DNA from 2 places in the Paenibacillus sp. 203 genome. Region 1 is predicted to be linked to the other one. Evidence: riboswitches for the same ligand, from Rfam matches in the RefSeq annotation. Region 1 holds a riboswitch; the other holds the start of a gene.

Region 1 (3,697 bases):
CGTGAAATTGAGCCCTATTGCGGAGGATGCCTCGTCGTATCGGGTGCGTCCTTTGAGCAGGAGCCTGAGCTGGCGGCACGTGTTTTGGAGCGATTAGCCGCAGGTGAGCAAGAGTGGCCGCTCGTCTTCATTGTGGATGATGCCAAAGAAGTTGTTCGCTCTCAAGCCTCGTTCCTGTGGACGGTGTTCACACGCTTTAACCCGGCTACGGATATGTACGCGGACAGCGAAGTGCGTTTGCATCATCTGAACTATAAGCTGCCGATTGTAGTGGATGCGCGTATGAAGCCGGGGTATCCGGATGAGGTGTTACCGCGTGAGGATATTGTTAAGCTTGTAGATCAACGATGGACGAGTTATTTCGCTTGACGCCCTAATGAAACCTACAGCCGGATTTTACATTTATAAGGAGGCGTAAGCATGATACGCAAGCTACTGGGTGAGCCGCCACGTGTGAACAAGGGCATCTTGCTGGATGCCATGAATAGCATGTCAGATATGTTGAACCTGCTGGAGCGGCAAATTCAGGCTGGTGGAGATCCGACCCACGATTTTCGGAAGGCGGATATTTTGACACGCGGTCTAATGTCATCTCTGGATGAACTGGAGCAGAGCCATCATGCTGCCGCCTTTTTCCGTATGAATGTGAAAGCCGGATATGCTGAAGATATGAGCGAGGATGAAAAATCCGACTATGCATTATATGTTTTCTTTTATAAAGATGGGTTTGTGAGGGTATTCTCCATTTTAGATAAGCTGGGCAACTGGCTAAATGATCTGTGTGATTTAAAAACAGGGCAGTATAAGGCTCATTATTCGTATTTTACCGTGTTGCGGCAGCTCAAATATCTCAAAATGCATCCTGTATTGACCGATAATTTAATTGATATCAAGGACACATACAACGATGCCATCAATCGGCTGCGTAAGCGTCGGAATACGGAGATACACTATATGAATACGGAAATGCAGGATGATCTCTGGCAACGACACCGAGCTTTGTATGGAAAAATCCAACTGGAGGACCTCAATCACCATTTGGAAGATTTGCAGCAGGGCTTGGAAATGGTGTGTCGGTCGCTGTCAAACGCCTTTACTTATACTGCGAAACAATGGGAGAACCGGGCAGTACGCCCAAAAATATGATAGAAAATATCCTTTGACAAAGCTATGTAAACTATCTATACTGAAACCTAGTTTCAGAAAAATGCTTGAATTATATTTTTTTATATAAACTTAACGGACAGCTAAAGCTGGAGTTTAACATATTTTTCTTATCCAGAGAGGTGGAGGGACTGGCCCGATGAAGCCCGGCAACCCGTTCTTTCCCGGTGTAATACACTGGGAGGGAACATGATGGTGCTAATTCCTACAAAACCGCTAGAGTTATAGCGATTTTGGCAGATGAGAAAAGGTTCGCAAGGTGGGGCCCTTTTCATTCTGTGAAAGGGGCTCTTTTTTGTATAAATAAATAGCGATTTTATACAATCCTGAGAGATGACAACTGGTTAAAAGGGTAAGGAAGAAGTGAAGGGGGTCGCAGCACGTTGATAGAGCTTAAGCAGTTAACCAAGCATTATGGCAAAGGCAACCGACGCGTTAATGCGCTGTCTGGGTTGAATCTTTCTATAAAGCGTGGAGAAATATTCGGAGTGATTGGTCACTCCGGGGCGGGGAAAAGTACATTGATCCGCTGTATTAATTTATTGGAACGCCCTACTTCAGGTGAAGTATGGGTAGACGGGGTAAACCTCACCACTGTGAGTCAATCCCAGTTACAGAAGCAACGTCGAAAAATCGGAATGATTTTTCAGCATTTTAATTTGTTGTCTTCGGCGACGGTGTATGACAATATTGCATTTCCATTGCGTCTCGTAAACACTCCCAAGCAGAAGGTGGACATGAAGGTTCGTGAGCTGCTGGAACTGGTGGGTCTGGAAGAACATAGTAGAAAGTATCCGTCACAGCTCTCAGGTGGACAGAAACAGCGGGTAGGAATTGCACGGGCGCTGGCTAGTGATCCTCATGTATTGCTGTGTGACGAAGCGACTTCTGCGCTTGATCCGCAGACGACGGGGTCTATCCTGAAATTGCTGCTGGATATTAATCAACGTTTTAATTTAACCATCGTGCTGATTACACATGAAATGCATGTCATTCAAAGCATTTGTGATCGAGTTGGTGTTATTCATCAGGGCGACATCGTGGAGCAAGGTCCGGTAGCGGAAGTATTTTTGAAGCCGCAGCACCAGGTAACCAAGGACTTTATTCAACGGGAGTCAGAACATCCCGAGGAGCTGCAAGCAGCGATTGCGGCAGCAGGTGGCGGCGAGTCAGCGCAGGTGGTGCGTATCTCCTTCTTGGGCAGCAAAACATATGATGCGATTCTGTCGCGTACGGCTCGAAGTACTGGTGTTGATTTTGCGATCTTGCAGGGAACTATATCTACGATTAAAAATGTACCCTATGGACAGCTAATCGTTCGTTTTGAAGGAAATCATGAGGATATAGAGCATACGTTGCGCGAAGTGTCTGGGCAAGGGCTTGATGTGGAGGTGATTGGACAATGAGCGAACTTGATTTTTCACAAGTGAGTTGGGAAGAGCTAGGGAATTCTACGCTGGAAACCCTTCAGATGCTTGGGGCATCTGCATTGTTCACCCTCGTTATTGGTTTGCCGCTTGGTATATTATTGTTTCTGGCGAGCCGCTCCTCGTTGACTCTGATGAAGGTGATATACATTGTATTATCATTTATCGTTAACATTTTACGTTCCGTACCCTTTATCATTTTGATCGTTGCACTTATTCCTTTTACACGATCGCTGGTAGGTACCTCGACCGGGGTGCTGGGAACCATTCCGCCATTGGTTATCGGGGCTGCCCCATTCTTTGCACGTCTTGTCGAAACGTCTCTGCGTGAAGTGGACAAGGGCGTCATTGAAGCCGCACAAGCGATGGGTGCCTCGACAGGACAAATTATCCGGCGTGTGCTGTTACGTGAGGCACTTCCGGGTCTGCTCGCCGCATTAACCATTACCGTCGTTACACTCGTATCCTACACGGCAATGTCCGGGATGATCGGGGGCGGTGGACTGGGTACACTGGCTATCAACTACGGCTATTATCGTTATGAAACGGCTGTCATGATCGTTGCGGTCGTGCTGATGGTTGTATTGGTACAATTGCTGCAAATGGCGGGAGATCGGCTCGTGCGGCATTATACTCGAAAATAGGGAAAACATATAGATATCCTTATTGATCAGGACGTCTGCTCCTGAATATTACAAATTATTGGAGGGGTAATAACATGAAGAAATGGGTATTGGCTATATTAAGCTTGACATTAATTGCGGTGCTGGCTGCTTGCGGCACAAAGAGCACAACATCGGATACAAACAATGCGAACGAGAATACAGGCGGATCACCACGTGAAGTGGAACTGAAAGTTGGAGCTTCTCCTGTGCCGCATGCGGAAATTTTGGAAGCGATCAAGCCTCAGTTGGAAAAAGAAGGGGTTCGTCTCCAAGTCGTTCAGTTTAACGACTACGTACAGCCGAACGTTCAATTGTTTGACAAGCAGCTGGATGCTAACTTCTATCAACATGTACCTTACTTGAATGTGATGAACAAAGAGCGCAAAATGGATTTGGTTTCTGTGGGCGCGGTTCACCTGGAGCCTTTCGGCATCTACTCCC
Region 2 (3,697 bases), on a different contig from region 1:
ATCGAAGGCATTTCGGACGGTCTTTCACTGGAGCATATCGGGATGAAGACAGGTTTGCATCGTAGAGAAATGATTGAAGCTGTGGAGCATTTGGACAGGGATGGCATTGATATGGAGAAGCTGATCCGCAAGGAATTGGTGAATGTATCTGAGGAGGAGCAGGCAGTCATCTGGTCTGCTTATGAAGAGTTGGGGGATACGTTGCTCAAGCCTGTCATGCTGAAAGTGTATGGGGAAGAAAAGGCGACAGAAACAGGATTGGATCAAATTTATGAGCGTCTGCGTCTGATCCGTATACGGTTTCGCCATCAGCAGGTACCCGACCGACATGTTGGATAATATAGAACTGATTGGATAAAGCTAAAGTATTAAAGTACATTCAGGGTCCAACATACTAAAAAGCAGCAGCCAGTTCCTCATAGGACACGGCTGCTGCTTTTTATGATCAAGCTTGAAAATCGAAATAGGTATCCAACTCCGTACTTTTTCCCCTTTTCTTTTTAAACCCAGTCTTTCTTGCGGAAAATACAGAACATACTGACACCTAGTGCCACCATAATACCAATGACGACAAAATAGCCATAACGTGTATGAAGTTCAGGCATATTATCGAAGTTCATCCCATATATTCCGGTAATGACCGTCAATGGCATAAATACGGTCGTTATTGCCGTAAACACACGCATAATTTCATTGGCACGATTGGCGATACTGGATTGATAAGCTTCTCGAAGGTTACCCATCAAATCGCGGTAAGTTTCAAAAGTCTCCGAAATTTTCACAGCATTTTCATAAATGTCGCTGAAATATTTTTGTAATTGATCGTCGATGAGTCGCAAATCCCGTTTGTTCAGGGTATTGATGACTTCCTTTTGCGGACCTAGCACTTTTTTCAGCCACAGAATCTCACTTCGTAAGCCGATGATTTCGTTCAAATGCGACTTTTTCGTATGCATTAGAATATCTTCTTCCAGCTTTTCAATGCGGACCTCAATCCGGTCACCAACCAGAAAATAGTTGTCAACAATCAAGTCGACCAACAGATACATAAAACGGTCAGGCTGGCTGACTTCTTGCTCCCACAGCATAGGCTTGAGGGTACGAAGCTCATTGATTTTCTGCTTGGTCACCGTAATGATAAAATGGCGGCCGAGAAAAATGTTCAAAGCTCGCAAAAATATTTCTTCATCATCAAAACGAATGCTATTTACAACGATAAAATAATGGCTTTCATAAATTTCGATCTTCGGACGCTGTTCTTCTTCACTCAAACAGTCTTCTACTGCAAGATCATGCATGGAAAATAAAGGTTGGAGCACTGCCAAATCATCGACATCAGCATCAATCCAATAAAAACCTTCTGCCGGTGCAGTAAGCGCCATTTCAATTTCTTCGACAGGGGTAAAAACCCCGTTGTTGACCAAACGGATTTTCATATATGTCACTCCTTATGCTCCGTCGTAACGGAAATACGTTTACCTTAAGCATAAGGAATGAACTCAGTTAGCCAGTTAGCCGGTGCGGGTAAGCGTGCATTCTCATCAAAAGCCGGAGGCTTTTGGAGCATGCAGAGCCTGGCGTCCCGTCTTTCGGCAAGCTGAAGTCATTCCTATGCTGTTGTTCAGGGATCGCCGCCTATTCGGACTCGGGTCGCCTTCCATTCCGGATTCACCTCTCAAATGTTCTTTTTTTGATTGCCACAGTATCGCAGGAAACACTCAAAGTCTGCACTACTGCTCCATATTTTTGCCTAATAGCACTTGTATAGTATAACGCTCGGCCTACGGCCTTTCAAGCGCAAAATCATGGGCTAAATCGACAGTAGTGGCAAGAGCTTCAGCGAAAGGAGGGATATGATTTAACCTATGGAAAAGGTAGACAAAATGTGATTGCAGGGCACAAATTTAAAAGTCCCATCTTGACGAAGCCCAGCCGATGCATTAAAGTGAACAACAAGAACTTTGTGAACCCAAAATGAATATAGCGAAATCTTATCAAGAGCAGGTGGAGGGACTAGCCCGATGATACCCGGCAACCGGCGATTTTAATCGCACGGTGCTAATTCTTGCAGGACGCGCGCTTTGTACAAAGAGCGTTGCCCTGACAGATGAGAGAGGCGCATATGGATACAAATATGACCTTTCTCTAACCAGAGAAAGGTCTTTTTATTATATGCCCGGCATCTCAGCAGGACGATTTTCGCAAAACTTACCGAACAAGGAGTGAGTTTACATGCCGATTAAAATCCCAGACACGCTACCTGCCAAGGAAGTGCTGGAGGGCGAAAATATTTTCGTAATGGATGAAAGCCTAGCTTATCATCAGGACATTCGTCCGTTGCGCATCGCCATTTTGAATTTGATGCCTACAAAGGAAACGACAGAAACCCAACTATTGCGCCTGGTCGGCAATACGCCGCTGCAAGTGGACGTCACGCTGGTACACATGAAGTCTCATGTATCCAAAAATACATCGCAAGAATATTTGAACATGTTCTATAAAACGTTTGACGAGATCAAGAACAGTCGTTTTGACGGCATGGTCATTACAGGAGCTCCGGTTGAACAGCTTGAGTTTGAGGATGTGAACTACTGGGAGGAGATCCGGCAAATCTTTGAGTGGACGAAAACGAATGTAACTTCGACCATGCACATTTGTTGGGCCTCACAGGCAGGTTTATACCATCATTTCAATGTCCCGAAATACGGGCTCGACTACAAATGCTTTGGCGTATTTCCACACACCGTGATTAAACCTAAAGTAAAATTGCTACGCGGCTTTGATGAACTGTTTTATGCCCCTCACTCCAGACATACGGAGGTTCGGCGGGAAGATATTGATCATATCGCCGAATTAGAAGTTTTATCCGAATCCGAGGAAGCCGGAGTGTACCTCGTAGCCACGCTTGACGGTAAACAAATTTTTGTAACTGGGCATTCTGAATATGACCCGCTTTCATTGAAATGGGAATACGACCGCGATGTGGCCAAAGGAATGGATATTGAAGTTCCCAAAAATTATTTTCCTAATGATGATCCTGAGCGCACACCGCCCTCAATCTGGCGGGCGCATGCCAATTTATTATTCTCGAATTGGCTGAACTATTATGTATACCAAGAGACACCTTACGATATCGGGCCCCAGATTTAAAAAAGGGGCTTGTAGTTTAACCTTGTACAGTACCACCTTGCAGTAGCGCAGCAGTATAGTCTTTGACATCCATTTTTGCAGGATTGGTTATAGAACCCACTATGGAAGTTAACAGGAGGATTCATATGAGTGAGAAACAGTGGAAAATCGAAAGTAGATTGGCACAAATCGGTTCAGTAGAGGAGCCAGTAACCGGGGCTGTTAATTACCCAATTTACCAATCTACGGCGTTCCGCCATCCCCGTCTGGGTCAAAGCACAGGATTTGATTATATTCGGACGATCAATCCCACGCGAAAGGTACTGGAAGAGGCTTCTGCTGCACTTGAATCTGGTGATGCAGGCTTTGCATGCAGCTCAGGTATGGCGGCGCTGCAAACGGTATTTGCATTGTTTGGACAGGGAGATCATCTCATAGTATCGCTGGATCTGTATGGCGGGACATATCGTTTGCTGGAGCGTATTTTATCTAAATTTGGTGTAACAGCCAGTTATGTGGATACGAACGATCTTGAAGCACTCGAACAGTCATGTCGACCGAATACCAA

The links. A riboswitch is a leader RNA that binds a small molecule or an ion and turns the genes downstream of it on or off. The one in region 1 is predicted to bind S-adenosylmethionine.
Region 2: another riboswitch for S-adenosylmethionine. It lies ahead of metA (homoserine O-acetyltransferase MetA); the one in region 1 lies ahead of WA407_RS15455 (methionine ABC transporter ATP-binding protein).

The regions. Positions count from the first base shown of each region.
Region 1 covers NZ_JAXCHD010000006.1:122,303-125,999, forward strand. Annotated here, with positions in the region: gene WA407_RS15445 (UbiD family decarboxylase) at 1-369, shown strand, start outside; gene WA407_RS15450 (Cthe_2314 family HEPN domain-containing protein) at 421-1,146, shown strand; SAM riboswitch class I at 1,272-1,411, shown strand; gene WA407_RS15455 (methionine ABC transporter ATP-binding protein) at 1,548-2,570, shown strand; gene WA407_RS15460 (methionine ABC transporter permease) at 2,567-3,235, shown strand; gene WA407_RS15465 (MetQ/NlpA family ABC transporter substrate-binding protein) at 3,310-3,697, shown strand, end outside.
Region 2 covers NZ_JAXCHD010000004.1:503,431-507,127, forward strand. Annotated here, with positions in the region: gene WA407_RS11780 (HRDC domain-containing protein) at 1-339, shown strand, start outside; gene corA (magnesium/cobalt transporter CorA) at 501-1,436, opposite strand; SAM riboswitch class I at 1,989-2,114, shown strand; gene metA (homoserine O-acetyltransferase MetA) at 2,233-3,150, shown strand; gene WA407_RS11795 (PLP-dependent transferase) at 3,276-3,697, shown strand, end outside.